One region of the Pseudomaricurvus sp. ABR4_320 genome, then DNA from elsewhere that is predicted to be linked to it. Evidence: predicted binding sites of a transcription regulator. Region 1 holds the regulator's gene; the other holds the start of a gene.

The links. The regulator sigma-54, encoded in region 1, starts transcription at its own class of promoters, with help from an activator protein. The targets are predictions, from matches to a motif close to TGGCACANNNNTTGCNNT.
Region 2: a site for sigma-54 is predicted at 1,489-1,506, ahead of glnA (glutamate--ammonia ligase). Genes of this name have one in related genera too.

The regions. Positions count from the first base shown of each region.
Region 1 covers NZ_JBSWVF010000019.1:52,839-69,274, reverse strand. The annotation lists gene mgtE (magnesium transporter) at 1-385, opposite strand, end outside; gene ACXAFR_RS23750 (HPr family phosphocarrier protein) at 482-751, opposite strand; gene rapZ (RNase adapter RapZ) at 766-1,641, opposite strand; gene ACXAFR_RS23740 (PTS sugar transporter subunit IIA) at 1,802-2,254, opposite strand; gene hpf (ribosome hibernation-promoting factor, HPF/YfiA family) at 2,258-2,551, opposite strand; gene ACXAFR_RS23730 (RNA polymerase factor sigma-54) at 2,660-4,186, opposite strand; gene lptB (LPS export ABC transporter ATP-binding protein) at 4,416-5,141, opposite strand; gene lptA (lipopolysaccharide transport periplasmic protein LptA) at 5,150-5,725, opposite strand; gene lptC (LPS export ABC transporter periplasmic protein LptC) at 5,703-6,314, opposite strand; gene kdsC (3-deoxy-manno-octulosonate-8-phosphatase KdsC) at 6,362-6,895, opposite strand; gene ACXAFR_RS23705 (KpsF/GutQ family sugar-phosphate isomerase) at 6,916-7,902, opposite strand; gene ACXAFR_RS23700 (MlaC/ttg2D family ABC transporter substrate-binding protein) at 8,304-8,933, shown strand; gene ACXAFR_RS23695 (BolA family protein) at 9,073-9,318, shown strand; gene murA (UDP-N-acetylglucosamine 1-carboxyvinyltransferase) at 9,368-10,630, shown strand; gene hisG (ATP phosphoribosyltransferase) at 10,668-11,306, shown strand; gene hisD (histidinol dehydrogenase) at 11,373-12,683, shown strand; gene ACXAFR_RS23675 (bifunctional diguanylate cyclase/phosphodiesterase) at 13,004-16,264, shown strand; gene ACXAFR_RS23670 (hypothetical protein) at 16,297-16,436, opposite strand, start outside.
Region 2 covers NZ_JBSWVF010000010.1:5,195-21,630, forward strand. The annotation lists gene glnA (glutamate--ammonia ligase) at 1-1,299, opposite strand, end outside; gene thiI (tRNA uracil 4-sulfurtransferase ThiI) at 1,720-3,174, shown strand; gene ACXAFR_RS18590 (bifunctional diguanylate cyclase/phosphodiesterase) at 3,425-5,872, shown strand; gene typA (translational GTPase TypA) at 6,051-7,859, shown strand; gene ACXAFR_RS18600 (glucosaminidase domain-containing protein) at 8,035-8,871, shown strand; gene ACXAFR_RS18605 (VanZ family protein) at 8,883-9,254, opposite strand; gene ACXAFR_RS18610 (CPXCG motif-containing cysteine-rich protein) at 9,287-9,487, opposite strand; gene ACXAFR_RS18615 (DUF2214 family protein) at 9,520-9,957, opposite strand; gene ACXAFR_RS18620 (DUF2868 domain-containing protein) at 10,132-11,655, shown strand; gene ACXAFR_RS18625 (GTPase/DUF3482 domain-containing protein) at 11,652-13,034, shown strand; gene ppnN (nucleotide 5'-monophosphate nucleosidase PpnN) at 13,054-14,412, opposite strand; gene ACXAFR_RS18635 (hypothetical protein) at 14,635-14,961, opposite strand; gene ACXAFR_RS18640 (multidrug effflux MFS transporter) at 15,082-16,314, opposite strand.

The sequences.
Region 1 (16,436 bases):
GGGCACGATCCTGAGCGCTCATCGCCGCCAGGACTTCTTGAGTTACTCGATCAGGTAATTGCTGCAGAATGTCGGCGAGGTCATCCGTAACCATGCCTTCGGTCAGTTCAACAACCGCATCTGTGTCCATCTGACTCAGAATTTGCGCCTGCACATCCTCAGACAATTCCTGCAGAACTTCCGCTTCCGCTTCTTTGTCGATTAATTCCCAGACAAGCTTTCTTGTCGGTGGCGGAGAAGAATCAATCAGATGGGCAATTTCTACCGGGCGCAGGCCGTTGAGCAGCCTCCTTACCTGGCCTTTGGTTCCGCTATCCAACGCCTCATTGATTTCAGTAAGGGTGCTGTGAGTAAGGTCGTGTCGCTCTTCGCTGGTTAATGCCATGCAATTGATTTCTGAAATTCAATGGGTGGGGGGATCGGCCTCTTGTGTTGACCGATGGTTTTGTCGCGGTTTCGTCAGGCGTGGTTAATGGGTATCTTACTCCTCTTCGTTGAAGCGATTATTAATCAGTTCGACGACGGCTGCCATGGCTTCTTCTTCGTCGTCGCCATCGACGAGGACCTCAATTTGCGTACCCTGATTGGCGGCAAGTAGCATGAGTGACATAACGCTTTTGGCATCGACAGATTTACCATTCAACCCGACTTTAATTTGGCTTGAAAATCGAGCGGCGCATTTTGAAAACAGGGCGGCGGCGCGGGCATGCAGGCCAAGCTTGTTGATGATCGTGACCGTTTTTTTCAGCATGAAGTCCTCGTCGTTTAGCGGTGGCCGCCTGTCTGAGCCCTCTCCAGTTCCCGGTGGCGGAATTGTGTGTTCGAATACGAATGGCGAAAATGGTTGTGCAGCTGTTCACATACGTATACGGAGCGGTGGTGGCCTCCTGTACAGCCGATAGCGACGGTAAAATAGCTGCGGTTGTCGGCGTCAAATGCAGGGAGCCAGCGGTCTAGGTAGTGGATGATATCATTAACCATTGCTGATACCTGCTCGCTCTTTCGCAGGAAATCGATGACAGGGGGCTGTTGGCCTGTAAAACCACGCAGTTCTGTGTGCCAGTAAGGGTTGGGTAGACAGCGAACGTCAAATACCAAGTCAACATCGACAGGAATGCCATTTTTGAATCCGAAGGAAACAAATTCCAATGCCATGCCTGGCGCATCATTCGCCACAATTCTCTGCTTGATTAGGTCGCGCAGTTGGTGAAGTGTTAATGCTGTGGTGTCCAGTGTGAGGTCTGCGCAATAGGCGATGGGTTCCAGAAAGTCCTTCTCTTTGGCGATCGCCTCGCGCAGATCTGTGGCTAAGTCACTGAGCGGATGACGGCGCCGTGTTTCGCTATACCGCTGAATTAGTTTTTCGTCACTGGCATCGAGAAATAAAACTTCGCACCTGAGTCCTGGAATCTTTGCCTGCGAAAATATTTCCGGGAACTTTTGTAAGTCTTGGAGGCTGTTGCGTGCGTCAATGCTAACAGCTAACTTTTGATTGTGTGGATGCCCCTGCAGTTGGCTGGCTAACGCGGGTAACAGGGACGCAGGCAGATTGTCGATGCAATTAAATCCTGCGTCTTCTAAAACGTGTAGTGCAGTACTCTTGCCGGAACCGGAACGCCCGCTAATCACCACCAGACGCATAGTTGCCTCCCGCTGCTGAAAGGATGTTCTTTTAGTTTACCTTGAAAACCCGGGCTCATCACGGCGCAATGGATAAGAATCTCACGGCGGTGTAATTTGTTTCAGGTTCAGATGCTCGCTTATGCGTAGACCTACGTGATCGCCTGGAAAATGGACTGATTTAATCCAGGCTGATAGCGGCTGAGTAGAGGGTTTCGCAATCGGGTGCGGCGCGCAGTGAGTTTAGATAACCATTGTCGTTCAGTCGCTCAACTAGGCTGGCAAGTGTTTGCAAGTGAGCATCGTGGGCCTCATCGGGTACCAGAAGAGCGAAAACCAGATCAACGGGTTTTTCGTCGATGGCATCAAAGTCGATACCTTTTTCCAGGTGCAGCAAGGCACCAACCGTATTGGAACAGGTTTTCACCCGACAGTGCGGGATGGCAATACCATTACCAATACCTGTAGACCCCAGCCTTTCGCGAGCTGTCATGCTGGTGAAAATGTCGTCAGCACTGAGATCGGGAAGATCTTCAGCGATAAGTTCCGACAGAATCTGCAGGGTGCGTTTTTTACTAAGAGACTCAACACCGCAGGCACAGCGGTGTTGAGTGAGAATGTTTTTAAGCTGCATATCTCAACGATGATGATTTTTCAGCTTCTCTTTATGCTTTAACAGTTGCCGATCCAGTTTGTCAGCCAGCATATCGATCGCCGCGTATAAGTCCTCTGATTCGCAATCGGCATAGAAGTCTTTTCCACTCACGTGGACAGACGCCTCTGCCTTCTGGCGTAGTTTATCAACAGACAGGATCACATTGGTACTGGTTATTCGATCATGATGACGTTCGAGTCGATCCAGCTTGTTGGTTACATAGTCTTTTATCGCTGGAGTAAGATCGATGTGATGTCCACTTATGTTGATTTGCATAGATTGCTCCTCTTTTGTGTGTAGACCAGCGCTGTTGGCTGGTGGAGAAGTCGGTTGGTGCTGGACTTCTCTGCATTCAGACCCAAAACAGGGTCTTGAAAATCGATGTTATAGGAGTCTTTTACGTTCATTTGATGGCGGAATGTTGAGAGATTCGCGATATTTGGCGATAGTGCGTCGGGCAACCTGAATACCCTGGTCCGCCAGTAGACTTGTAATTTTGCTGTCACTCAGTGGTTTTTGCGGATTTTCTGCAGCGATGAGTTTCTTGATAATGGCGCGAATAGCCGTTGAAGAGCACTCACCGCCGGATTCCGTACTGACGTGGCTGGAGAAGAAGTACTTGAGTTCGAAAATGCCCTGAGGGGTATGCATATATTTTTGCGTTGTCACCCTGGAAATTGTGGATTCGTGCATGCCGACAACTTCTGCGACATCGTGCAGTACCAGAGGTTTCATCGCTTCTGCCCCATGATCAAGAAACGCACGCTGTTTTTCGACAATACAGGTGGCTACTTTGAGTAGGGTTTCGTTACGACTCTGAAGACTTTTCAAAAACCAGCGGGCTTCCTGCAAATTGTCGCGTAAAAAATTATTGTCCGTGCTGCTGTCGGCGCGTTTCACCATGGCAGCGTAGGTGTCGTTAATTCTAATTTTAGGCGCAATTTCAGGATTAAGGTTAACCGTCCAGCGATCATTTTGTTTGGTGACGAAAACATCGGGTACGACATATTCGGTTTCACCGATGTTAATTTGATCTCCAGGCCTCGGGTTCAGGCTCTGGATCAGCAGGATTGCATCCCGCAATTGAAATTCTTTAAGTTTGGTCTTGCGCATCAACTGCTTGTAATCCCGGTTGCCCAGTAGCGCCAAATGTTCTTTTACGATGAGCTTAGCATCTTTGAGGGCGGGGCAGTCAGGCAGTTGATTGAGCTGTATCAACAGGCAGTCACTCAGGTCTTGGCCGGCAACGCCTGGGGGGTCGAATTGCTGAATTCGATGTAAAACGGCCACGACTTCGTCGAGTTCGAGCTCCTCCAGTTCAGATTCCAGCCCCTGGAAAATTTCATCGACTGTAATGCTGAGAATTCCGTTGTCTTGAACGGCGTCAATGATGGCCATGGCAATGATCTGATCTCGATCGGACATGGGGGTCAGATTCAGCTGCCAGTTCAAATGCTGTTGGAGACTTTCGTCTGTTCCGCGACGGGACTCAAAATCACTGTCTTCCTGCTCGGGAGAGGCGAGGCCGGTACCGGTAGGACCAGCTTGGTAGACATCGTCCCAGCTGGTGTCGACGGGCAGATCTTCAGGTATGGATTCGTTCCAGTCGCCTTCTGCGTTGGCGGTATCTGTCTCGTTTTCGTTGTAGTTGGTCGTCTCTTCAGCACTGGAAGCCTCAGAGTTTGAGGTTTCTGTCGAACTGTTTTTATCGTCGCCGTCTTTGCTGTTTTGCTCCTGTCCACCGCTGTCGACGTCTTCGTCGGATATTTCCAGCATCGGGTTGGAGTCGAGAGCTTCCTGGATTTCTGCCTGAAGATCGAGAGTGGATAGCTGCAACAACCGGATTGCCTGTTGCAGTTGAGGGGTCATGGTCAGCTGTTGACCAAGTTTAAGCTGTAACGATTGTTTCATATCTACGTCGATTACCGATACCGCCGCAGTGAGAGACCGCGATGCGGAATTTGAAATACCGTGTGGCCGCAAGAGAAAACCGGCTGAGCAACAAGCCGAGCGAGTTTCTGAGCTTTAAATCAAGAGTAACCGAGTTGAAACATTTTGACAAGCAAGAAATATGCCTGTTTTTTGGCGCTTGAAAATATTAATTTGGGGAGAAGTGTGGCGGGGTTTTCAGCTCTGGTTACTATAGTCTGAATTGATGACCGAGGTAAACTTCTTTAACAGTCTCATTGGCCAGAACGCTGGCAGAATCGCCTTCGGCAATGATGTTGCCTTCACTAACGATATAAGCGTGTTCGCAGATATCCAGCGTTTCTCTCACGTTGTGGTCGGTAATTAATACGCCGATCCCGCGCTTTTTCAAGTGCTGAATAATATGTTTGATATCGCTTACCGAAATGGGGTCGACTCCGGCGAAGGGTTCGTCCAGCAGGATAAATTGTGGATCTGTCGCCAGTGCGCGGGCGATTTCGACTCGTCGGCGCTCACCGCCGGAAAGTGCCATACCCGGGCTCGAGGCAATGTGGGTAATATGAAATTCGTTGAGAAGTTGATCGAGCTTTTCCTGCTGTTGCTGGCGCTTGAGGTCTTTACGGGTTTGCAGTATCGCGAGAATGTTATCGGTGACGCTCAGTTTGCGGAAGACAGAGGCTTCCTGCGGCAGATAGCCGATCCCCGCGCGGGCCCGACCATGCATGGATAGGGGCGTTATGTCTTTCTCGTTGATAATGATCTTGCCGTGATCGGCATTAATTAACCCGGCAATCATATAAAAGCAGGTTGTTTTGCCAGCGCCATTGGGGCCGAGAAGTCCAACGATCTGGCCGCTGTTGACTTCGAGGCTGACGTCGCGAACGACGGCACGCTTGCGGTAACTTTTGGCGAGGTGAAGTGCGTTTAATTTTGCCATGAAATCTGTCAGTTGCTGGTTTCGTCGGATGTGGTTGGTGTGGCTTGTTTGGGGGGGATTACCATGCGAATGCGGTCGCCCGAGGTCTGAGTCGATTCTGCGTCGCGTGAGTCTGCACGCAATACCTCTGTCTTAAGGTCGTATCGAATGACTTTTCCGGTGAGCAATGAGCCGTCACTCTGTTCGACGGAGGCGCTTTCTGAAATGCGCAATTTCTCTTCGCTAAGAAAATACTCGATGGTTTTTCCCTTTGCGGTTATTAGCCCTTTATCTTCTGCAGGCTGCTGTTGATACTGAGCCAGATCGCCGGTTGCTGTCACTTTTTCGACGTCCTGGCCGTTGCTCTTTATGACAACCTTATCGGCCAAAATCTGTAGCGTTCCCTGGGTCATGGTCACGTCGCCAGAATAGGTCGTGATGCCGTTGCGTTCGTCGCGCTCAGCGGCATCCGATTCAATATGAATCGGTTGGCTGCTGTCGCTTTCCAGAGCTAGGCTTGGCGGAGAAAAGGGGAGCAACAGCGCAATGGTGCAGAGCGCAGGAGCAGAGCGTCGCATTCCCTTAAGGGGTGGTCTGAACTTCATGGATTCCTCTAACGGTATTCAAAAGCCGAAGTACATCTTGCTGCAGGTACGCTTCCATGCCGACAGCTGTGGTGCGGTTGCCGGGAGATTGAATATCGACCGCTGCATCGGTCTTAGCGATTTGAGGGGTGGGTAAAACGGTCATGCGTGGACTGTGTAACTCGCTGACACCCCCGTCGGCTAAATTTTTCCACAAGTGTACCTGGCCAGACAGATTGATTTGTTCATTGTTTTTGGTGGATTCACCGGTATCTGCGGTCAAGTGCCAAGGCGGTTGGTCCTGGCTGTAAAGGGTCAGGTCTGGGGTTTGAAATACGATTAGCGTTTCGCCGGGGCGAGGGCTGGAAGCGGCATCATAATGGTCAATTTGCTGCGCAATTAAGAGGCTGTGCAGTCGGCCGGATTCATCGAAACGGCGGCTTGTCGCGTCCTCCAAAATTGCGTCAGGGAATGCCTCAAGTTGCTTTTCCGTCGGTTGATCTGTCGTAAACAAAGACTCAGGAGGCGAGTCCCACAGCAACACAAATAGCGCTGCTAGCAAAAAGACTAGCAGTGGGAAAAAAAACTTTGGCAGGTGGCGGATGTTCACAATGAGTTTGGCATGCTCGATGGTTTAGCGGATTTTGTTATCTGCGCTCATAAATATTTAGCCAGGGCTGAGTCGTAGCTTCCCTGAGCGATCATAATCAGATCACAGGCTTCTCGAACGGCGCCCTGGCCGCCTGCGCGATGGCTCTGCCATTGGCTGTGTTGGACCAGTGCCGGGAGTGCGTCAGCGACCGTCATGCCGAGCCCCACTCGTTTGATAACGGCAAGGTCTGGATAGTCGTCTCCCATGTACGCGATTTCCTGCATCTCACAAGGGTGCTCCGTCAGAATTTCGTTGAGTGCCGTTAATTTATCTTCGCGACCCTGAACAAGAACTGAAATGTTCAAATCGCTGGCGCGCCGTTCGACAAGTTGACTGGTTCTGCCGGTGATGATGCCGACTTTGACTCCTGACTTCTGCAGCATTTTAATGCCATGCCCATCCAGGGTGTTAAAGGCTTTTAACTCTGAGCCATCGTTGCCGAAGTATAGTCTGCCGTCGGTGAGGACACCGTCGACGTCCAGCAACAGCATTTTAATCGGCTTTGCCAGCTGCAAAACGTCTTTGGGAAATTGATACATAGGGGCTATCTGCTCTTTCTTTAAATGACGCCGGCGCGCAATATGTCATGCATATGGACAACACCAACGGTCTGATGGTCGTCATTTTTGACAATTAATGCGGTAATCTTTCGCTCTTCCATGATGCCCAGAGCCTCAGCTGCCAACATGTTGGCGCTAACCGTCTTGGGATTGGCAGACATTACCTCGGCCATTGTGGCGCTACCGAGGTCAATGCCCTGGTCTATACTGCGACGCAAGTCACCGTCGGTAAATACCCCGAGCAGGCGATTGTTTGTGTCCACAATCGTTGTCATTCCGAAACCCTTTTCCGTCATTTCAAGCAGCGCTTTGGACAGGGGAGCGTTTTCTTCTACTCGCGGAACTTCGCCATCTTTGTGCATGATATCTTCCACTTTTAGCAGAAGTTTACGACCCAATGCGCCTCCCGGGTGAGAAAAGGCAAAGTCTTCAGCGGTGAATCCGCGCGCCTCCAATAGCGCGATGGCGAGGGCGTCTCCCATCACGAGAGTGGCAGTGGTGCTGGTCGTTGGGGCCAGGTTAAGCGGGCAGGCTTCACTCGCCACGCTAATGTCCAGGTGAACATCTGCAGCACTGGCCAGTGCTGATTCGGATTTTCCAGCCATACTGATAAGAGGAATTCCCAAGCGTTTTAGCAGAGGCAACAAAGTGACGACTTCGGCCGACGTGCCAGAATAGGAAATTGCGATGACAACATCATCGCGGGTGATCATGCCGAGATCGCCGTGGCTGGCTTCCCCCGGATGCACGAAGAAAGCGGGTGTACCTGTGCTAGCCAGCGTGGCGGCGATTTTGCTGCCGATGTGCCCGGACTTTCCCATGCCCGTAACGATGACTCTGCCTTCGCACTGGAGAATCAGCTGACAGGCTTTGACAAAAGCTTCATCAATGCGCTCTGACAGGGCGGCGACAGATGTCGCTTCCAGATCGATGGTTCTCTGAGCTGAAGCAATCAGCTGTTTCGCGTCCAGTAGTGGCGTTTTCATATGTTGATAACCGTGTCTTAAGCTTGGGCGTTAGAGGCCGGATAATGTGGCTTGGTTCGGATAAAAAATGACGAATTTGGGCGCGTAAGTGTTGTAGATATACCTGTTTCGCGGTCAATGATACAATTACGCGCTTTTATGCGGACACGTAGCCATGCGCCGTCGTGTTCACCTCAGGTTCATGGTCGCGCGTATAACGTGCATTTATCTGCGTCTGAAAGCGACGCTGGAATGATCCGTTGCGGCGGAAATTATGTAATGACATCAGCACTTTGTCCATTTCCGAAGACCGGGGTAAGCGAACCAATACTCTCAAATGTCATCTGACAGAAATGACATCGCGTGGCCCCATGTAACGAGGCCCGTACAAATACTTTCGCCTGTAGCTTAGAGGTTTTGATATGAAGAGTCTTAACGCATTGCGCCATCAGCCCAACACATGGCTTCAGAGGGTGGTGTTTTTTCTGATATTGATCTCAGCGAGTTTGTCTGTTCAAGCGGATGAGTCGCCACGAGATATCGTTGTTGGCGTAACGGATAAGTTGCAGGCGTTAATGAAGACGGACGCCGATAAGCTAAATACCGACCCAGCAGCACTCTATGAGTCCGTCAGCGAAATCTTAGATCCGGTGGTTGCCTTTGACTACATTGCGAGAGGTGTCATGGGACAGTATGGCAAGGATGCCAGCCCGGAGCAGGTGTCCAAATTCAGCAAGAGCTTCCACCACAACCTCATCTCGACGTATACCAAGGGTATGGCAGTCTATGCCAACCGGAAAATCCAGGTTTTACCATTAGACGATAAAGACAAAAACAGCCCCAAAGTCAGTGTCGTGCAGAAGGTACAAGCGGATGAAGGCTACCATACTGTCGTTTATTCGATGGCCCTGAGCCGAAAAACCAATGAGTGGAAGCTGCTGAATGTCATTATTAATGGCGTTAATCTCGGTACAACCTTTCGATCGCAGTTTGCACAAGCAATGCGTCAGAAAGGGGATCTCGATACCGTGATCAATGAGTGGGATAGCTGAGAACCGTTGATCTTTCTACTCTCCGGTGTCGCAGCGGTTCTGTTGTGAGACTCGGTGTAGCCTTATATATCGAACGCGCCGGATGCTCTGCTACCGGCGTTTTCATTGGACCATAGAAAAAATTGTTAAGGATCATACGATGACTCCAGAAGAGATCAAAACTCGCCTGCAGGACAACATTGAAGACTGCGTGGCTGAGGTGTCTGTCGATGGCAGCCATATCCTGTTACAAGTGGTTAGTCCTGCGTTTGAAGGATTAACGCCCGTCAAGAAACAACAGATGGTCTATGCGGTGGTACAAGATGCCATCGCCAGTGGTGCGGTTCATGCCGTTCAGATGAAAACCTACACTCCGGAGGAGTGGGCTAAGGTATCGGCAGGTTAGTCGGGACAGTCATTCGCATCTTTCGTCCAGTTCAGGAAACACTCTTTGCATGGATAAATTGTTAATCGAGGGCGGCAACTCTCTGGACGGTGAGATCCGCATCTCCGGATCCAAGAATTCCGGTCTGCCCATTTTGGCGGCAACTCTGCTGGCGGATTCGCCGATCTATATCAGCAATCTTCCCCACCTCAATGATATTACGACCATGCTGGCGTTGCTCCGTGGCATGGGTGTAGGGGTTACCATTGATGAGCGTATGTGTGTCGAGGTGGATCCGAATTCGATCAACGATTTCACCGCACCCTACGATTTGGTGAAAACCATGCGGGCGTCGATTTTGGTGTTAGGCCCCGTACTTGCCCGGCACGGCGTTGCCAACGTGTCCTTTCCTGGCGGCTGTGCGATTGGCAGTCGGCCCGTAGATATTCATCTGAAAGGACTTGAGGCCATGGGCGCGGAAATCGACGTGGATGGGGGCTACATTCGCGCGAAATCCAACGGACGTTTGCGCGGTGCGCACATCTTTATGGACGTGGTTACTGTTGGTGGCACCGAAAACCTATTGATGGCAGCGACCCTGGCGGAAGGGCGTACCATTTTAGAGAATGCGGCGCGTGAACCAGAGATCGTCGATCTCGCCAACTGCCTGAAAGCGATGGGCGCTGAGATCGAAGGAATTGGTACAGATACGCTAATCGTTGATGGTGTTGATCGCTTGCACGGGTGTTCTTATGCCGTCATGCCGGATCGCATTGAAACCGGGACATTTCTTACGGCCGCCGCGGCCTGTCGGGGGCGGGTGAGATTAAAAGATACTGACGCCCATATGCTTGAGGCGGTATTGATCAAGCTGGAAGAGGCGGGGGCTAACATCAGCAGCGGTGATGGCTGGATTGAGCTGAACATGAAAGGCAATCGCCCCAAGGCGGTCAATCTGAAAACCGCGCCTTATCCAGCCTTTCCCACTGATATGCAAGCGCAGTTCACGGCGATGAATGCTGTGGCAGAAGGTACGGGAACGGTTATTGAAACGATTTTTGAAAATCGCTTAATCCAGGTGAATGAACTGAATCGTATGGGTGCCAATATTCGCCTGGAAGGTAACACGGCTATAGTAACCGGAGTCGAAACCCTGACTGGGGCGCCGGTTATGGCCTCCGACTTAAGAGCTTCCGCGAGTCTTGTCATCGCTGGCATGGTCGCGAAAGGGCAGACCATCGTCGATCGCATTTACCACATCGATCGTGGTTATGAGTGTATCGAAGAGAAATTGCAGCAGTTAGGCGTTAATATACGGCGTATTCCGTCATAATCGGCCATTCCACATGGCGTAAGCAGACAATAAGGTTATCAAGGTGTCGTTGACTATCGCCCTGACCAAGGGGCGCATTTTAAAAGAGACGTTGCCGCTGTTGGCAGCGGCTGGCATTCAGCCTGAAGAAGATATCTCCAGCAGTCGTAAATTGATTTTTGCGACCAATCGTGAAAATGTCCAATTGCTGGTATTGCGCGGTAGCGATGTGCCGACCTACGTTAAATACGGCGGTGCTGATGTCGGCATTAGCGGCAAGGATATGTTGTTGGAGAGCGGCAATGACGGTCTCTATGAGCCTTTGGATTTGGGGATTGCCCGCTGTCGGTTAATGACGGCTGCCCGAGTGGGGGTCGAGACACCTCCGGGGCGGATTCGTGTCGCAACAAAGTTTGTGAATGTTGCCAAGCGTTATTATGCGTCCCAGGGACGGCAGGTCGATATCATCAAACTTTATGGTGCAATGGAGCTGGCTCCAATTATTGGGTTGGCGGATGAGATCGTGGATATTGTCGATACCGGTAATACGCTTAAAGCCAATGGGCTGGAGCCCCGTGAGCACATCGCAGACATCAGTTCTCGTCTTATCGTGAACAAGGCCTCAATGAAAATGAAGCATCAGGTGATACAAGCGTTGCTTCAGTCCTTGGAAGAGGCGGTCGCAAGCAGAGGCTGAACTTCCCTCCCTCGATGTGAGACATTATTCAGTAAATTTATCGGAGATCCCGTTGGGATTGACATCATGAATCAAGATTTCTCTGTACTGCGAATTGATATTGGCGATTCTGATTTTCAGCGCCAACTTGCCGAACGGCTGGCCTATGAGGAAAGCCATAACGGCGAGGTCATGCAGCAGGTTACAGATATTTTGGCTGCTGTGCGCGAGCGCGGTGATGACGCGCTGGTTGAATTTACCGAGCGGTTTGATCGCCGTGAGATTTCATCTCCAGATCAATTGGAAGTGCCTGCCGAGCGTTTGCAGGCTGCTCTTGAAAGCATTGATGCCAATGAACGAGCGGCCTTAACGGCCGCAGCAGATCGTATTCGCCGTTACCACGAACGTCAGAAACAGGAATCCTGGCAATACCAGGAAGACGATGGAACCATTCTGGGGCAAAAAGTCACTCCGATGGATCGTGTCGGTATTTATGTCCCTGGCGGCAAGGCGTCCTACCCGTCGTCCGTTCTAATGAATGCAATTCCCGCTAAGGTCGCTGGGGTGGACGAAGTGATCATGGTGGTTCCTACGCCCGGTGGTGATGTCAACGAACTGGTTTTTGCTGCAGCAGCCATTGCCGGAGTTGATCGAGTATATACCGTCGGAGGGGCTCAGGCAGTTGCCGCTTTGGCCTTCGGTACCGAGCGGATACCCAGAGTCGATAAAATCGTAGGGCCGGGTAATATCTATGTGGCCACTGCCAAACGCATGGTGTTTGGTGCTGTCGCCATCGACATGATTGCCGGACCGTCTGAAATTTTGGTGATCTGTGATGGCAAGACAGATCCAGACTGGATCGCTATGGATCTTTTCTCTCAGGCCGAACACGATGAATTAGCTCAGTCGATTTTAATCTCCTGGGATGCGGAGTTTCTGGATGCGGTTAGCGCCAGCATCGCTCGCTTATTGCCCTCAATGAGTCGAGAGGCGATCATTCGCCAATCGCTGGGTAATCGCGGTTTGATGATCAAGGTGAATACCGAAGCAGAGGCCATCGCTGTGGCCAATCAAATTGCGCCTGAGCACCTTGAGTTATCGGTGGAAGATCCCGAGTCCTTGCTGCCAGCTATTCGTCATGCAGGGGCGATTTTTATGGGCCGCCACACACCTGAAGCGCTGGGAGATTACTGCGCCGGTCCCAATCATGTGTTGCCCACCTCCGGAACTGCGCGCTTTTCCTCGCCATTAGGCGTTTATGATTTTCAAAAGCGCAGTTCTTTAATAAATTGCTCTGCGCAATCTGCGTCTGAGTTAGGGAAAATTGCGTCAATACTGGCGCGTGGTGAATCTCTAGAAGCTCACGCACTGTCCGCAGAATTTCGAATTCTTAAATAACCCCCCAAGACGCGGCGTTGCCCATCGACGCCGTCTTTTTCTCTTTTTGTGATCAGATTTATTTTCATTAATCGCATCTGGTTATAACGCATTCTTCGTCTATTCTTAGGGATAAGGCTTGTTTCGAGCCGAGCACTTGCCCAAGGAAGGTTGTTATGTGCTTGTCACTCCCCACAGACGACTTCGACTCATTTGATGTATTTGATTTGGGCAGAGGGGCAGCGGGATTCGCCCGTACCAATAAGGATCACAACTTCAGTTAATGTCTGACAAACATGTAGATGCCAGCCAGTTACTTTCGACATAATAGCGACAGCCACGTGTTTAAAGATATTGTGGTTCCTGGCGCTCTTTACTTGCTGGTTGCTCAGCTCACTCTTCTGCTCGCCATCTATGACGGACAAATTCTTCCCGTATGGCCCGCCGCTGGCGTCGCGGTGGCTATGGTATTGCTGCGGGGGTATGTTGCCTCTGTTGGCGTATTTTTTGGGGCTTTCCTCAATGCATTAATAAATTGGCTGTCAGTTAATCAAGACGGTGATATCGCCGTTGGGGCGCTGGTCAGTATTGGACTTGCTGTTGGACCAGCGCTAGAAGCCTTGCTGGTTTCAGCGCTTTGCTGGCGATACCTGAACAGCCAGCTGCGCTTTGCGAATGAACTGTACATGTTGCGTCTGGCGTTCCTGGGCGTGCCATTGGTCTGTCTTGTGGCGGATTCCTTCAGTGCATTCGTGCAGTGGCTGTCGCAGTCAGAAATGGCAAACTTCGGGTTCACGGACTGGATCACCCTGTGGGTGGCCGATGTCGTCGGTATCATTACCGTGGCGCCGGTTATTCTGATGTTTTTACAGCGAGCAATAGACGGTGAGGCCCGACGACGTTTTTCCGTAGCCCTGCCCATGTCGCTGTTATTGCTATTGGTGTTTGTGCTGTTTCACTTTAGCCAATTGCGCGATCTTCGTGAAATGCATAAATCGTTTGATAGTAGCTCACGTATGTTTCATCAGCAATTATTGTCTTCCATTGATCAAGGCGTGCAACGGCTACAAGGTTTAAAGATCTATTTCGAAAACAGCGACAAGGTAACCGCGGAAGAATTCGAGAGCTTTAGCCACAGCATTCTTGAAAATAATGGGTATATACATCGCTTGGGGTGGATCCCAAAAATCACTTCGGACCAGCGGGAAGCCTATGAGGCAGATCCTGATACGCCAACGATTATTCGCGAGCATCGAATGGCAGAATTAGGTGTCGCAGCAAAAGATCGGCCCGTATATTTTCCATTAACTTATCTTGCACCAAACCCCTACGGAGAGGACTTATTAGGATTCGATACTGCGATGGAGAGGCCAGCAAGTTTGGCGCAGTCGATCGCAGAAAAATCGGGGACTGCCGCCACGACGACCCAGATTCCTGTATTAAATGATGAGTCATTGGTCACTTTTCTATCTGTGGTGAAAGATCAACAACTGATTGGGTTTGTCTCTGGGGTGACTCGTACCCACGATTTCATTGAGGGGATTTTTGCCAGCGAAGAAGGTCGAAACACCGACCTCTACTTGCGAGTTTGGGACATCACAGAGACGCCTGAGATTGTCTTTAGCACCGAAGATTTCACAGAAGACAGCCATATTTTACTTCAGCGACAATTTTACCGGGGCGGCCGCCACTGGCGAGTCGAATACGTCCCTACGCAGGTGTTTTTGGCTGAATTTTCTAACTGGAATACCCTGTTTATTCTGTTTGGGGGCATGTTATTCACCCTGCTGGCGGGTGGTTGGTTAATTTCTCTGTCAGAAAGGAATCAGCACATCAGTCGCGAAGTTCGCAACCGTACGTTGGAGCTCGAAAGGGAGGTTCTCGCACGCGAAGAAGTTCAAGAAGAGCTGGAAAAGCTGTCTCTCGCCGTGGAACATAGTCCAACCATGGTTTTGATCACCGATACCCAAGGAGTTATCGAATACGTAAACCCAAAATTTTCCGACGTGTCAGGCTACACACCGGAAGAGCTTAGGGGCGAAAACGCCAACCTGCTGTTTGCATCGACGAATCGTCCAACATTTTTCTCGTCATTGATCGCCCAGTTGGCCAGACATGGCGAGTGGCAGGGAGAAGTGGAAACTGCCAAAAAGAATGGTGAAAAATACTGGGCGCAGATTATGCTGGCGGGCATCTACAAAGAGGGTAGTCTCAAACACGTCGTTTCAGTCCATCAGGACATTACCGAGTATATTCTCGCCCACGAAAAAATCAGCTACCAAGCCCGTCACGATCTTTTGACAGGCCTATTAAATCGCTACGAATTCGAGCGACAGTTAAAGGCGGTTGTTGCAGAAGCGAAAAAATCTGATGACATCCACACTGTGTGTTTTTGCGATTTAGATCAGTTTAAAGTGATCAATGATACCAGTGGTCACATCGCCGGAGACGAGCTGCTTAAGCAGGTTGCAGAGATACTTCAGTCTTGCTTGCGCAAGTCCGATATTCTGGGACGATTGGGGGGCGATGAATTTGGCATTATTTTGCGCAACAGTTCACTCGAGGAGTCGGAGAAGGTCACGGCTAAAATACTTAGCGAACTGGAGGAGTTTCGATTTGCTTGGGAGGGGTTGGTTTACAGCATCGGCGCAAGTCTCGGTGTTGTTGCGGTCGATAGCCACTGCGCGGATCATACCGAAATTTTAAAAAATGCGGACTCCGCCTGCTACGCCGCTAAAGATGCTGGACGCAATCGGGCTCATGTTTACCAGCTGGATGATGAGCTGCTGGCAAAGCGCGAGGGTGAAATATCTTGGGTCAGTGAGATTAATGCAGCCCTGGCAGAAAACCGATTTGAGTTGCATGGACAGATTATTGTTCCCGTGCTTGATCCGACGTTGAAACCATCAATTGAAATTTTAGTGCGTCTGCGCCGTGATGGAAAAATGGTCATGCCCGGCGCGTTTCTTCCTGCGGCAGAACGTTATGGCGTCGCGTGTAAAATTGATATATGGGTCGTCAAATCTCTATTTGATTGGGTTGAGAAAAACCCGGAACTTGCCGCCCAGTTTGACTCTATGGCAATAAATTTAGCGGGGGCTTCGCTGGGGGATCAGCGCTTGCTGAATTTCATTTATGATGCATTGGAAACGCGTTCCATCGATTTTAGTTTAATTAAATTCGAAATTACGGAAACATCTGCGATCGCCAACTTATCGGATACACGTAATTTCATCAACACGGTTCGTGAATATGGCTGCGGCTTTTCGCTGGACGATTTCGGCAGTGGCCTGTCTTCGTTTGCCTATCTTAAAAACTTGCCTGTGGATACATTGAAAATTGACGGCATGTTTGTCAAAGACATTGTGGATGATCCCATCGACCGAGCTATGGTGAAATCCATTAACGAGATTGGTCGGGTTATGAAAAAACGAACCATCGCGGAGTTTGTTGAAAATGAGCAGGTGTTGGCAATCCTTCGCGAAATTGGTGTTGATTATGCTCAGGGATATGGACTGGGAAGGCCGACGCCACTGCATGAATTGGCGCTGGATTACGCCCCAGCACCAATACGTGAAGCTTATCTGCGTTCACTCGGCTAAACCCTTTTCTAATAGCCGTTTATACCATTCGTTCAGTTAAGATCGCTTGGTGATCCTGGCTGTTTGGTGGGATTGTTCTCGTCAAAATAATTTAAGCGCAGCACAAAATCCTGAGAATTTGGAAGATAAATCACGAGGCCACTTTTGTCTGGATCGTTAAAGCGTTCAATCT
Region 2 (16,436 bases), on a different contig from region 1:
TACACCGCCGGCAGTCAGGAACTCGCGGTCTGCATCCAAAGAAGCCAGTGCTTCGCGGAGAGAGCCACAAACTTGTGGAATCTCAGCTGCTTCTTCAGGTGGCAGGTCGTAAAGATCTTTATCGGCAGGATCGCCAGGGTGAATCTTGTTCTTGACGCCGTCCAAGCCAGCCATCAGCAATGCTGCGAAGGCCAGGTATGGGTTGGCGATTGGGTCAGGGAAGCGCGCTTCTACACGTACTGCTTTCGGAGAAGAAACGAAAGGAATACGCAGTGACGCGGAACGGTTACGGGCAGAGTATGCCAGCATGACCGGTGCTTCAAAGCCTGGGATCAGACGCTTGTACGAGTTGGTGCCTGGGTTGGTGAACGCGTTCAGTGCTTTCGCGTGCTTGATGATACCGCCAATGTAGTAAAGGGCAGTTTCAGACAACCCAGCGTAGCCGTCACCAGCAAATTGGTTGACGCCATCTTTCCAGAAAGACTGGTGGCAGTGCATACCAGAACCGTTATCTCCAACCAGTGGCTTAGGCATGAAGGTCGCGGTTTTGCCGTAAGCGGCAGCAACGTTGTGAACGCAGTATTTCAGGATCTGAGTTTCGTCAGCCTTGGATACGAGCGTATTAAAAGAAACACCGATTTCACACTGGCCAGCGTTGGCAACTTCGTGGTGGTGTACTTCTACGTCCAGACCCATTTGCTCCATGGCGTTACACATGGCAGAACGGATGTCGTGCAGTGAGTCAACTGGAGGTACGGGGAAGTAGCCACCTTTGACGCGAGGGCGGTGACCCATGTTGCCATCGGCGATGTCCATGGCAGAAGCCCAGGCGGCTTCTTCAGAATTGATCTTGACGAAAGAGCCGCTCATGTCAGCGCCCCACTTGATGTCGTCAAAGATGAAGAATTCAGGTTCTGGACCAAAGAAGGCGGTGTCGCCGAGTCCGGTAGATTTCAGATATTCTTCCGCGCGCTTGGCAACGGAACGGGGGTCACGATCGTAGCCTTCCATGGTGGACGGCTCGATGATGTCACAACGCAAAATTACTGTCGGCTCATCGGTAAATGGGTCGAGAATTGCGGTGCTGTCGTCCGGCATGAGAATCATGTCGGATTCGTTGATTCCTTTCCACCCGGAGATTGAAGAACCGTCAAACATTTGCCCGTTTTCGAAGTATTCTTCGTCAACAGCTCTAGCGGGAATCGTGACGTGTTGTTCTTTACCTTTGGTATCGGTGAAGCGTAAATCAACCCAGCGGGCTTCGCTCTCTTTGATCAAACTCAGAGTTTTCTCTGACATGCGGGTGCCTCCAGATGGCCTAACTTAAGTCAAAGTAACGTTTTTTAGGATAATCTTCCCGTCTGCTGCATCGATTCGAGGCAGTTTCGGCGAAAAGTCCGTTCGCATTCTTCACTCTTTAACGAGACGACGCAAGTGTGTGTTCTACTCCTGTGCGAGATCAGTGCGTTTCTAAGAGTGGAAACATGACCGGCAAATAATATGCCATTGAAATTCTGCAACATAATTGCTCACTGTGGCGCGCGTATCGTTGCGAGGTCTCTATCAGTAGATAGGTGAAGGGCGCCAATGTGGTGCTGAAAATAAAATGTGCCCACTATTGGTGCGATCGGTGTGGTCGAAAGTTTTTGCGAATTTTCAGCCTATTCCTTCTATCGCGTATAATGGAGCTCAATTCGATCAATCAGTTCCGCTGCCATCATGCAATTTGTCGTAAAGTTATTTCCAGAAATTACCATCAAAAGTCCACCGGTCCGTAAGCGGTTTACCCGTCAGCTTCGTGAGAATTTAAAGACGTTAACCGCAGAGTTACCCTTCGACGTTCGGATTGTGCGCGAATGGGATCGCCTGGATATCTTTGCCGATCCTGAAACGCCAGAACAGGTCCAGCAATTGGAGGTGATTCTGGCGTCGACCCCGGGAATTGCCCATGTCGATGTGGTGGAGTCGTTTAGCTTTGCGACGCTTGATGATGTTGTCGAGCAGGTGGTTCCAATTTGGGCCAAACAGGTCGAGGGAAAGACGTTTTGTGTTCGGGTCAAGAGAACTGGGGAGCATGGGTTTTCTTCTATTGACGCGGAGCGGGTTCTTGGTTCACACCTGAATCGTGGTAGCAATGCTGCCGGTGTTAATTTGAAACAGCCGGATATCACTTTTCGGGTGGATATCAAAGATCAGCGAGCGTTTATTGTGGAGCGTCAGCTTGCTGGTTTGGGTGGTTTTCCAATGGGAACCCAAGAGCCGGTTTTGTCACTGATCTCCGGCGGCTTCGATTCTACCGTTGCCAGTTTCGATATGATTCGCCGAGGTGTTCGTACGCACTTTTGCTTCTTTCGGTTAGGGGGTGCGGCCCATGAGGTCGGCGTAAAAGAGGTGGCGTATTTTCTCTGGCAAAAATATGCACGCTCCCATAAGGCACTCTTTATCACCATCCCTTTTGAAGACGTTGTGACGGAAATTCTGGAGAAAGTGGATAACCGCTACATGGGTGTCATCCTCAAGAGAATGATGCTGCGTGCTGCGGCAGCGATGGCGGAAGAGCTCAATGTCCCTGCGCTGGTTACCGGGGAGGCCATCGCTCAGGTGTCCAGTCAAACGTTGACGAATCTGGCGATAATTGATCGCGTCACCGATCATCTGGTGTTGCGTCCTTTGGCGGCGCGTGGAAAGGGCGAGATTATTCAAAGTGTTCGGGCGATGGGGGCCGAGGAGTTGGTCGCATCGATTCCTGAGTATTGCGGTGTTATATCCCGTAAGCCGACAACGCGGGCCAAGGCGTATCGTGTGGAGGGCGAAGAAGCCCGATTTGATTTCTCTATTTTAGATGCTGCGATTCAGGGGCGGGAATTCAACAGTATTGAGAATTTGCGCCCCTCGCCCGAGCTGGCAGAAAGCGTGAGTGTGTCGCCAGTTATTGCACCTGGTCAGGTGGTTATCGATGTGCGGCATCCAACTGAAACCGAGTTGCGACCGCTGGGGGATGTTGGCGCTGAAATTATCATGATTCCTTTCTACCAGCTGCCAACGAAATTTTCCGGGCTGGATGCGAACACTCACTATCTGCTCTATTGCGATAAAGGGGTGCTCAGCCAGTTGCAGGCTGCAAATCTCTGGGATGCGGGGCATCGCAACGTTTCCGTATGGCGTCCTGAATAACTAAGATTGGGCCTTTGGATTGGCAGCCTGTTGCCGGTTTTGTTCTATACTTAATGAACCAGGGCCTCGGTTATAGGTGCTCGGCGGTAGAACTGCATACATGGATCAGGCGCGCCAGTGCGACTCCTTATTCTAATCACCAGCAGTTATCTTCCCTTGAATCTACGTCTCTCAGCTTTTGTCTATAGGCTACCTGGCTAATCCCGCCCCGCGGGATGTTTCACCGTGTTCCGTTCAAAAGGTTGTCGATGTGTTGAGGATTTCCATGGGGCTGCGCAGCAAGCTGCTTTTAATGCTCCTCGGTTTGCTGATTATTCCGCTCGCCCTGTTGAGCGGTGGGGGATATTGGTATTTTTCCAGCCGGTTTTTTGATGAGGCGCTGTCGAAGCAGCGCCTGCTGACCAAGCGGATTAACGAGTCTGTTGGTTACAATCTGCAACGCAATCTCAATTTCTACCGAGGTATGGCAGATAACGCCCATTTCCTTGAGAAACTGCTCGCCTATCGTGGCGAGCCGGATCGGGCGTCTGCGCTGTCGTTGCAGCGGGCGCTGCGGGAATTTTTGAAGCTGAATTCAAGCCTGGTGGAAATGGCGGTTTACGACACCTCTGGTGCGCTGGAAAGTGCCTCCGTCACTGGCTTGGTGGGAAACAGTACGCCGCTTGGATTTCCGCTTCAGGTTTCAGGTCGGCTGCCTGCGCCGGGGAGCTACCGCATGTATGGTGTCGACGATGCAGAAGGCGGTCGGATTTTCCGGTTGCTTCTGCCGGTGCGTTCCGTGGAGTCCGGGGATTTGGGCTATCTGGCGATGAATATCAACAATACCGTTTTGCAACGGTTGGTTACGCTCAACCAGACTGAAGATCTGTTGCTCTTTTTCAGTAACGAAGAGGGGAAAATTCTCAGTAAGTCGGAGTCAATTCAGGTCGACGAACTGCCCCAGGGATATATGCAGCCGGCGTTGCTGGCAGGCAATGAGGAAACCATCGCGGTTGAGTTTAACAGCCACTCGTATCAAATGATGTTGCATCCAGCCGCGAACGGGCTTTGGTTTGGCACCTTGCTGGATAAGAATGCCTTGCTGATGCATACCAGAAATTTACTGACCGCAGCTTTTATTGCGGTGGCGGTTCTGATTTCTGTGGTTGTGTTGATCTTCTATGCACAATTAGCGCGTTGGATTGTGCGTCCGATAGACCAGCTGATCAGGGCAACCAGAACCATCTCGGCCGGCAATTATGAGCCGGATATTCCTATTCGGTCCGGGGACGAGATGGGCGAGTTGGCAGATGCTTTCCGGGTGATGGGCAAGCAGCTCGGAGAGTCCAACGCGCGGGTGACTCAGCTGGCATTCTACGATCCACTGACTCGCCTGCCGAATCGCGAGACACTTCGGCACTCCTTGCAGAAGATGATTGAGACGGCGGCACGCAAACATCGCATGCTGGGAATCTTGTTTATCGATCTGGATGATTTTAAAAAGGTTAATGATCGGCTTGGGCATGCGTCAGGTGATCAATTATTGGTCGAGGTTGGCAACCGACTCAGTCGTTGTCTGCGAGGCGGTGATCTGATCTCCGGTGGCACCAACGACTTTCGCCCGGATAAGGGCGAGGGGGGATCATTGATCAGTCGTCGAGGAGGCGATGAGTTCAACGCCATTATTAATGATGTCGACAGCGCCAGGGACATTGCCGTCGTTGCTGAGCGTTTAATTACCGATATAAATGCGCCGATCAGTCTTTCAGGAAGCCCGGTCAGTGTCGGCGCGAGTGTCGGCGTGGCGATCTATCCCTACGATGGAGAAGATGCAGATACCCTGCTTCGGAATGCCGATTTAGCGATGTATGAAGCTAAGCGACTGGGTAAGAACAAGTACTATCTGTTTACCGAATCGATTAACAAGCAGGTTAGTGAGCGTCTTGAAATGGAGCAGAGAATTGCACGAGGGCTCAAGCTGTCTGAGTTTTCTCTGCATTTTCAGCCGAAAATCAAGCTGGATACGATGCAGATCGGTGGCTTTGAGGCGCTGATTCGTTGGCAAAGCCCTGAGTTGGGCTATGTGTCGCCTGCGCAGTTTATTCCTCTGGCAGAAGGCTCCCAGCTGATTTACGACCTCGGGCGATGGATTATCGCTGAGGCGTTTTATCACATTCAGCAGTGGCACAGAATTTTGCCTCCGGGGGTGAGAGTCGCGATAAATATTTCCGCGAGGCAGTTGGCGCAGGAAAATTTTGCAGAAAACTTTTTGATGCTGGCCAGAGAATTTCAGATTGATCTTCAACGAATTGAAATCGAACTGACCGAGACCAGTATTTTAACTGACGAAGAGCTTGTCATTGATCATCTTACGCGCCTTCGCAATGCCGGGGTGAAGGTAAGTCTCGATGACTTTGGCACAGGTTATTCCTCTCTGACTTTCCTGCGAAACCTTCCTATTGATTCTGTGAAAATTGATCGCAGTTTTGTCACACGTTTGGAGCAAGATACCGAGTCCACCGAAATTGTCGCGTCGCTACTGGATCTGTGCCGCAAACTCTCCCTTGATACCGTTGCGGAAGGGCTGGAAACCTCAGCCCAACTGGATTATTTGAGTCGGCACGGCTGCCGAGAGGGACAGGGGTTCTATTTTGCGCGTCCAATGCCCGCCGCGGAGGTGGTAAATTTTGTCCATTCCCCCTCGTATGTGGTGATGTAAGCCAATATCGGCAGAGTCGCAGCGCGAGGTCGCGGATTTGTTCGCTATATTGTATAAAAATTGTTCGCTCTGTGACGATAACTGGTTCCTTGGCCTGGGGCAGCAGAGTATAATCCCGGCCTTTTCGCTAGCCCCCTCCCGCCACGGGAGTTTGCTTCCCTGACGTAGAGATGTTCCTGTGATCGAGAAACTTCGCAATATCGCCATTATCGCCCACGTTGACCATGGTAAAACCACTCTGGTTGATAAACTCCTCAGCCAATCCGGCACCCTAGACCGCAAAAACGAAGGGACAGAACGGATCATGGATTCCAACGATCAGGAAAAGGAGCGGGGTATTACCATTTTGGCTAAGAATACCGCGATCCAGTGGCAGGACTACCGAATCAATATCGTTGATACTCCGGGGCACGCCGACTTTGGTGGTGAGGTAGAGCGCGTGCTCTCCATGGTGGATTCCGTGTTGCTGTTGGTCGACGCAGTCGATGGCCCCATGCCTCAAACCCGTTTCGTGACGTCGAAGGCGTTCGAACGTGGCCTGCGTCCGATTGTTGTGATTAACAAAATTGACCGCCCCGGTGCCCGTCCGGATTGGGTTATGGATCAGGTCTTTGATTTGTTCGACAATCTCGGCGCCACCGATGAGCAGCTGGATTTCCCGGTTGTTTATGCCTCTGCCTTAAATGGTATTGCGGGTATGGATCCGGAAGAGATGGCAGAAGACATGACGCCGCTCTACGAAATGATCGTCGAGAATGTTCCGGCGCCAGAGGTCGATCCGGAAGGCCCTTTCCAGATGCAGGTATCGGCTCTGGACTACGACAGCTACGTGGGTGTTATTGGTATTGGCCGCATTACTCGCGGAACCTTGAAGCCAAACCAGCAAGTGATTATCAAATGTGCTGACGATTCTCAGCGCCGTGGACGTGTTTTGAATGTAAAAGGTTATCTCGGCCTGGAGCGGATCGATACAGAGCAAGCCAGCGCCGGTGACATTGTTTGTATCAATGGTATTGATGGTCTTGGTATTTCCGACACCCTCTGCGATCCCGATTGTGTAGAAGCCTTACCCGCGCTGACCGTGGATGAGCCCACCGTTAGCATGACCTTTATGGTCAATGACTCGCCATTTGCGGGATTGGAGGGCAAGTTTGTGACCTCCCGTAACATCAAGGAGCGTTTGGATCAGGAGCTGATTCATAACGTTGCGCTGCGCGTCCAGCAAGGCGATACCGCGGACAAGTTTATCGTTTCCGGTCGCGGTGAATTGCACCTGTCCGTTTTGATCGAAAACATGCGCCGTGAAGGTTTTGAGTTGGGTGTATCCCGTCCTGAAGTTGTGCAGAAAGAAGTCGATGGCGAGATTCAAGAGCCCTTCGAGCAGGTTGTTATCGACGTGGAAGAGCAGCATCAAGGATCCATTATGGAAGAGCTGGGTCTGCGTCGTGCTGAAATGACAAACATGGCTCCCGATGGTAAAGGCCGCGTTCGCTTGGAATTCGTTGTGCCTTCGCGCGGTTTAATTGGTTTCCGTGGTCTCTTTCTGACGTTGACGTCGGGTTCAGGAATTATGACCAGCGTCTTCGATCACTATGGTCCCGTCAAAGATGGCGAAGTTGCTCATCGTAAGAATGGCGTGCTAGTCAGTATGGTTAAAGGTAAGACACTGGCCTACGCCCTTTATAGCTTGCAAGACCGCGGACGCCTATTCCTCGGCCATGGTATTGATGTCTATGAAGGTCAGGTGGTCGGAATTCATTCCCGCAACAACGATTTGGTTGTAAACCCCACTAAAGCCAAGCAGCTGACCAATATCCGCGCTGCCGGTACGGACGAGGCGCTGACTCTGACACCGCCCATTCGCCATACCCTTGAGCAGGCGCTTGAGTTTATTGAAGATGACGAGCTGGTAGAAGTTACACCGGCGTCTATTCGAATCCGCAAGAAACTGCTGACAGAAAACGAAAGAAAACGCGCCAAAAAGTAAACCCTGCTTATCGCGGTGAAGGGTACGCCCTCCGCCGCGACCTACCGCAAGCTCCTGTTATGGGGTAGACTGCTGTCAATTCAGCAATGTAAGCCTGCTGTCTTTCATGTGGGGAGTTGCTTTTGACACTTCGATTCCACGAATACGATAATGGCCGTGGATGACTTGTGTGGATATGACAAAAAAGACACTTTACCTTTTTGCGATTACTATCGTGCTTGCTCTGACCGCCGTTCTTCTATTAAACCTCTCCGGTGTCGAAGCGCCTGACGTTGAGCCTCTACCAGATTTTTCACAATATGAATCATCCGATGAATTGAAAGAGGCTTTCTTTGACTATTTGACGCCCATTATTGATGAGCAGAATGCGCTTGTTGCAGAACAGCGCGCAAAGGTTCTGGCGTTGTCAAAAAAACTTGATGCGGGCAAGGCGCTCAAAGGTCGCAATTTAAAATCTCTGCGTGAACTGGCGACTCAATACCGGCTAGTAATGCCGGAAAGCGACGCTGGAGAAGCAGAGGATCCCGCAGACGCTGAATCTTTGGATCCGTTTTCAACACTGGAACAACAGCAGCAATTGGTTGCCAGATTGACTCGCCGTGTCGACGAAATACCGTTGGAGTTGGCATTAGTGCAAGCGGCGAAGGAATCCGGATGGGGACGTTCCCGGTTCGCTAAAACCGCAAATAACCTGTTTGGGCAATGGTGTTATACCGAGGGGTGCGGCGTGGTGCCGAGTGCCAGAGCCGCTGGGGCGACCCATGAATTGGCCGCTTTCGATAACATTGGCGACACCATTCAGAATTATTTGCTCAATCTTAATACTCACGACGCGTACAAGCCTCTGCGAGATATTCGCGCCCGCTTGAGAGATTCTGGCGAGCCGTTAAACGGCTTGGTGCTGGCAGATGGCTTGGTAAATTATTCCCAGCGACGTGACGCATACGTTAGTGAAGTGAAAGCGATGATCCGCAGTTATCGCAAATTTGAGCAGTCAGAAACGCCATCTTGAATTGACGTGAGTTACAGCGCCGATTCTTCCGTGCGTAGCCAACTTAACATTTGGCCTGTAATAACGCCCAAAACAACACCTAAAGTATCCGCGCCAAGGTCTACCCAGTCGGCAACTCGGTTGACGTAGGGTTGTATGAGTTCGATCGCTCCACTCCAGGCAATCAATAGGGCGGCAAAAAACAGCCAGTTTTTAGGGCGACCACATCCCAAAGGTAGCGCGACGCAAAAAAAAGCAACCACGTGGTGTAGTTTGTCCGTGCCTGGTACGTCAGGCAGCTCTGGCGCTGGTGTGAGACAGGCCAGAGTCACGAAAGCGAGCTGTAGCAGAGAGAGAATTCGCCAGTGGCGAGAGATCAAATCGATCAGTGGTGTGAAAAACATAAATAGCGCTGTATCTCTTACTGCGGTGAAAATTATTCGTCGTCCCTTTGAACCGACAGGTGCGAGTTTCCTTCCATATCGAGGGTCAGGAAGAACTCGATGGGACGACAACAAACCTGGCAGTCCTCAATGTAAGTTTGTGACCCTTCGGATGCATCGATGAGCACGTCTAGAGGTTCACCACAGTATGGGCAATAAATACGCTCTTCGCCGAGTTGGTGAAATTCGTTCATAAGTGGCGCTCTACGTTCATGTCCTGGATCAACTAGCTTGGCAAACCATACCCGGATGCCATAAGTACGGCCAGAAATGGGATAACAACCAGCAACAGCAGTTCTAGGCGTATGATCATCACGATACTTCGAGGAATGTCGACGCCGTCGAGCCCCGCACGATTACGACGACTGAGGAATATGGTTGGAATAATGGAGATCAGTCCGAGTATGACAAAGAGGGTGACTTTAAGATGAAAGATCCAGTTATTGGTGTAGAAATCGGCAGGCTTACCAACGAAAAACCAGAGCGATAAACCCGCTCCCAGCACCAAAAGAGCGCCCACACCGTAGAAACCATCTATTATTGCAATGCGGCGGATCTGTTGATGGTCCAGCCGCCCCTTCAAGAGCAGGTGCTCTGCGACAAGGGAAGATGCAAAAATCAGTATGCCAAGAAAGTGCAGGTAGCGCACCAGTAGATCAGTCATAGAGCGTCGCCTATTGTCGATACGGTCGTGGGGTGCAGTGCCGGAGCATATGTGTCTGTTCTCTCGTGGAGGTGGTGACGTTAACGATGATGATACCGTTTTTGGTACGGACTTGCTTAGACTTCTATCGCCCTTTAACCTTGCCGCTGATTGATTCAGTTAAGAAATAGCCTGGTGCCAAAATCATCCCCCCTTTATTGGTCGTTTAAAGATCTTGTACGCTTCGAAAGCTATCGTCTGCTGGACAGCGGAAAAAACGCCGCCGAGCTCGAAAACCGAGATCGAAACATTGCACTGAGCGATTCCACCCGCTCTGTCGAGCGAGATTCACTGTTTCGGCACTGGTTGTCTTGTCGCCAACAGCAGCAGCCTCTGCAGCCAGACCCTGCAAACCTCTTGGAGCGCAGTGTGGGGTTGGTGTTGTTTGGAATGCTTGTGCTCGGCAGTTTACTTGGCGTCAGCGTGGCGCTGTCGACACTCACTTACGATGGCAGTGTACCGGTTAACGTCAGCGTGTTTCTCGCTGTGATCTTGGCACCTCAGCTGTTGCTGTTGGTATTGCTATTTGTATGCTGGATCGCCGGTCGTCTATTCGGGGGATTTCCCAGCGCCTGGTATAGCCTCCCTTTACACTGGTGCCAGTGGTTTGCCGATCGTCTGATTCATGCTCGGCGACGCTCTTCGTCAAATGGTGCTTCGATTGGAGAAGAGTCCCTGCACAGCGTTGTCGAGTCCTTGTTTCGACAGCACAGTCCGCTGGTGACCTTGCAGGGTGTGCGCTTGGCCCAATGGTTTGGTATCGCGTTTAATGTGTCCGTACTGCTGACCGCATTACTGATGTTGATGTTCACTGATCGGGCTTTCGGTTGGCAGAGTTCGTTAACCGATTCCGCTCAAACGGTCAGTCAGTTGGTTCAGTGGTTGGCGTTGCCCTGGAGTTGGCTATTTGGTGAAGGCAGTGGTTATCCGTCGCTGCAGGAAATCGAGGCGTCGCGGATATTGCTCGGTGGAGGAATGGATGGTGTGTCCCGCAGTGGCGCTCTGATTTCCTGGTGGCCCTTTCTTTTGCTGTCCGTTACGGTTTATGGATTGCTGCCAAGAATGCTATTGCTGATCGGAAGTTATATCTACGAGCGCCAGTTTCTCGGCAGTAATCGCTTACGTGCGTCAATCTATAATCCTCTGTACGAACGTTTAACCAGCCCTCTTTTGACGACCACCGGTGCGCAAACCGAGCATCATCGCGGTGCCCGACCGGCGGTGGCGATGACGGAGGGAGCCGGTCACGGGTTTCGCCAGGCGTTGGTCCTCAGCGATACCCTGTCACGTTATCCTCGTGCTGTGATAGACCGATGGCTCGCTCAGCATGTCAATCGCGATATGCAGGTTTTTCCAATGGATTCTCTCTCGCCGGCGGCGGAATATCAGCAAGACAGCAAGCTGCTATTGTTGTTGGAAGGGTGGCAATCGCCGATTGAGGAAGTGTTAGCAGAGCTCGGTCAACTGGCTGACCAGCGAGGGGAGAATCAGTCAGTCTATCTGGCGTTACTTGGCAAGCCGGGCAAAGACTCTGTGCGAGACTTGCCGGATGCGATGGCGATGGTGTGGCGCCGCAAAATACATCAGTTGGCGCGGCCCAATCTTCTTATTCTGTCGACCGTTGACCAGAGTGACGATGCAGCGGAGACACGTCAATGACTTCTCATCCTCTGATCGCGATTGTTGGCCATCCCAACGAAGGTAAATCCTCTGTGCTTTCCACGCTGACTGAAGATGATTCTGTTGTGGTCAGTGATTTCCCTGGTGATACGATTCGCTGTCAGCGCTTTCCAGTGGTGATAAATGGCGAGACGGTACTGGAATTTGTCGATACTCCTGGATTTCAGAATCCTCGGCGGGTGCTCGCTTTTATGCAGGAGGCTCAGCTTACTGATGAGGCTCTGCTGAAGCATTTTGTTCAAGAGTTTTCAGGGCGTGAGGATTTCAGCCACGACCGGGAGTTGATGTTGCCGTTGCTGGAAGGGGCGGGACTCATCTATGTGGTGGACTGCTCTCGTCCACTGTTGGATGTCGACATTGCTGAAATGGAGATTTTGCGGCTGATCAACAAGCCGCGTATGGCGGTAATCAATTTTAAGGAAGAAGACAGCACGTATTTGGAGGATTGGAAGCAGGCGTTTCGCAGACACTTTAATGTCATTCGCGAATTTAATGCGCACCATGCAAGGTTCAGTGAGCGGATTCAATTGCTCGAGACGTTGAAAGCCATTCATCAGGATTGGGAGCCCGCTTTGGAAAAAGCTGTGCTGGCTTTTAAGGATGATTGGTTGTATCGCCGCCGCCGGGTTGCTGAGGCAACCGTGCTTTATCTTGAGGAGGTTATTAATTATCGCCACGAGAAAAACTGTTCTCCAAAACTGTCCGAGTCCGACATAAAGCAGCAAGCAGGCGACGATTATCGAGAGGCCATTTCCGAACGGGAAAGCCGTTTGTTTGGAGAATTAAAACGCCTCTACCGTCATCAGGTTTTTAACTTTGAGTTGCCCAGTCATTCTCTGCTGCAGGAAGATTTATTTTCTGAGAGAACCTGGCAAATTCTCGGTTTGACGCAAAAGCAGATTTTGGTGGCGTCGGCTGGGATGGGGGCCGGATTGGGGGCTGCATTAGATGTGGCAGCACACGGTCTTTCTTTTGGTGTGTTCACGGCTGCCGGAGCTCTGGGGGCAAGTGGGCTAACCTGGCTAAAAGGCCAGGATCTGGCAAACACACGCGTGATGAAAATGCCGTTAGGCGGCTCTCGGGTTGTTATTGGTCCGAATCGGAATCCGCAATTTCCGTTTATTGTCTTAGAGCGGGCATTGCTCTTCTATCGTGAAATTCTCAATCATGCTCATGGCAATCGCACTCCGATATTAAATACCAGTAATGAAGGCAGTTTACTGAAGCAGATGCCCGCAGGGGATCACAAAGTGCTGATGAAAGCCTTTCGAAAATTAAGCGCAAAACAAGTGGTCAGACGAGAAGAGGGACGCGAGAAGTTGCTCGATTATCTGAATCGCCACCTGCAGGATCTGTAGGTGGCGACTGGCTGAAAAACTATTCCAGCGCGATACGATAACAGGGGTGGTAGTCGCTCCCCGGCAGCTTCATTCGACCCTGTTGGACAAACTGCTGCAGTAACTTATCCAATTGTTCCATAATTTGACGGTCACCATGCAAAACATAGGGACCTTTCTCTGCGACGGCGAGTAAACCTTCCGGTTTTACATTGCCTGCGACGATGCCGGAAAAGGCTCGGCGCAGGTGAGCCGCGAGTTGATTCTTTTTCTGGTTGGGGAAGAGTTTTAAGCCGGCCATAGCGTCATGGGTAGGCATGAATGGCTGCTGGAAATCGGGATCGATATGGAGTGTCCAGTTGAAGTGGTACGCATCACCAATGTTCTTTCGGAATTCCCTCACTTCGCTGGTGCCCTCTTTGACCCGTTGGGCGACTTTTTCTGGATCATCAATGATGATTTCGTAGAGCGACTGAGCTTCCGGGCCAAGCGTCGTGGCGACAAAATTATCGAGTACCTGAAAATACTCGGCGGACTCTTTTCGACCCGCCAGAATGATTGGTAGGCGATGAGCTTTGTTTTCTGGGTGTAACATGATGCCAAGCAAATACAGCAGTTCCTCTGCTGTGCCGACACCTCCAGGAAAAATAATAATGCTGTGGGCGATGCGAACAAATGCTTCGAGTCGCTTTTCGATATCCGGCATGATAATCAGCTGATTAACAATTGGATTGGGAGGCTCAGCTGCGATGATTCCTGGCTCAGTTAAACCCACGAATTGAGCGGTTCCAAATCGCTGCTTTACGTGCCCAATGGTGGCGCCCTTCATAGGCCCTTTCATTGCGCCGGGACCACAGCCAGTGCAGATATTGAACCCTCGTAGTCCTAATTGGTATCCAACTTCTTTGCTGAAATCATATTCCGCTTCACTGATCGAGTGCCCGCCCCAGCACACCACCATATTAACGGCACTGTTGGCTTTGACGACTTGGGCGTTGCGCAGAATGTCGAAGATCAGATTGGTGATATCTGCAGAGGAGTCAGGCGCGGCCAGTCGTGCTTCATGTTTTACGGCGATAAAGAGAATATCCCGCAGAACAGCGAAGAGAAGCTCGTTTACACCACGTATGATTTCACCATCGACAAAAGCGGTGTCGGGTGGATTTATCAGTTCCAGCTTGACGCCTCTTTCGCGCTGTAAAACCCGAATATCAAAATCTGTGTGCTTTTGTAGCAAGCTCTCGACATCATCGGTATAGCTGGAGCTATTCAGCACCGCGAGTGAGCAGCTGCGAAACAGTTGATAGAGATGGCTATCTGCCGAGAGCTTGATAAGGTTTGCCTCACTTTGGGAGAGGAGGCTCATGCTGCCCACGGGATTTATTTGAATATTGTCCAAGGGTGATTCCTGATCGTCGATATCGCCATGTGCCAGGGGTTGGCAGCAGGCTTGGATAGATAAAATGAGAGAGATGCGTGCCAGGGTGGCGCGGCAGTTGTAAGATGACCGGTGTCACGCTGTCGAAGTGTGGTCATTGTGCTGTCGATAATGGGCTGGTCCTGTTCTGCGGGCAAGACAGAACGATCAACACGCAATGTTGATCGCCCTATGGCACAAGGGTTAACCGGCCTTGGATTGGGTCGAACGATTCAAGGCTTCCACATATTTGGGGGTTGGTCCGACGTCCTCGTAAATTTCCTGCCCGTCTTCGACACGGATGACTTTATCACCTTCCACATAAGGCATGGCTGCTTCAATTTCACGGATAGCGTTGTGCAGCAGTTCACACGTGATGCTTTCCAGAGGTTGGTCGTAGACACTGGCCAACGCCTCGAGCTTGTGAAAGTCCGATGCTTTGACAGTCACGGAAATCGTCTCAGTCTCTTCTTTTATTGCGGCTTTTTCAGTCCAGGAGTTTAGAACTTCCCTGAAGCGACTGTTGGACATATCTGACATCCTCATACTTGTAAAGTCTCCTCAATTAAGCGTAACGGCTTTACCCCATTCTCGCAATGCAGATTTATACGTCCCTAGACATCTCTCGGGCTCTACGGTTTCCTCTTTGGGTTAATGAGTTGATTTGGCGTTTGGATCCTTGCCAAGCTGAAAGCCAACACGCAGTAACATTCCTGCGACCGCACATCCCAGCATGACACCAGCCATCGGTATCGGTGTTCCGTCACCAATCAGGCCGACCACCGCCCCGCTGAGAGAGCCTGTAAGGAATGAGGCTGCGCCAAGTAGTGCCGTTGCCGTACCGCTATTGGTGGGAAAGTACTCGATGGTGTTTGCCGATGCGTTGGAGGCAATAAAAGCGCCTGTCGCCATGCTCAAAACAATCAATGTGACGACGATACTCAGCTGCATGTCGGAAGTCAGATTGACATAGAGAACAAACAATAGACAAATAATAATTTGTGCAGCTTGTCCGGCGCGCAGTATGTTCAGGGGAGAAAAGTACCGAAGTAGTCTTACATTAATGCGATTAAAGACCATCAACCCCAGAACGTTGCCGGCGAATAAAAACGAATATTGGGTTTGACTGACGCCAAAAAAGTTCATGTAAATCTGCGGCGATGCCGTCACAAACGCAAACATGCCTGCGAAGGCGAAGCTCTGGGCAAAAATATAGCCGAGAGAATGGCGATGACTTAAAACTTGCCAATAGCGAGTCCACGCTTTGGGGCGAGTCTCTTGCAAGACTCGCGTTTCGGGAAGTCGAAAATAGATAATGGCGGTGATGATAAGGCAATACATCAATAAAAACAGAAAGATGCTCTGCCACTGACTCAGGTAGAGAATAAAGCTGCCAATAAAGGGGGCGAGCAGGGGGGCCATCATCATAATGATGGCCATGTGAGCCATATTCCGCGCACTTTCGATGCCGCTGCTGAGATCTCGAATGACTGCCGCTGGATTTATCACGGCCAACCCGCCGCCCAATGCTTGAACCAGCCGAAACAGCCAGAGCCCTTCAATATTCGGGCTAAGCATGACGCCGAGGCTGCCGATCGCAAAAAGTCCCATACCAACAAAAGTGGACAGGCGGCGCCCAAAATGGTCTGAGAAAGGGCCTCCGACCAACTGGCCGACAGCGAAACCTGCGAGATAAAAGCTAAGTGTCAGTTCCACTGAATGAATGGATACGCCGTAGGTCTCTGCTATTTTGGGGAGTGCAGGTAGGTAGGCATCGACCGCGAGGGGTCCCATTGCCATCAGGGCAGCCATCAAAATAATTGGGACAGGCATGAGTGGAGGAGCGATGATTCCACTCTCCGTGTGTTGCGTAGCGTTGTTCATTACTTCCAGGCTTTCCTTGAGCTGGCCCTAAGGTGTTTTCGCTTGAGTTAGCGATTGGACGCAAGCTATAGCACTTGAAGAGGAATAGTGTAAACCATTCGCCGGAAATTATTTTGCAACGG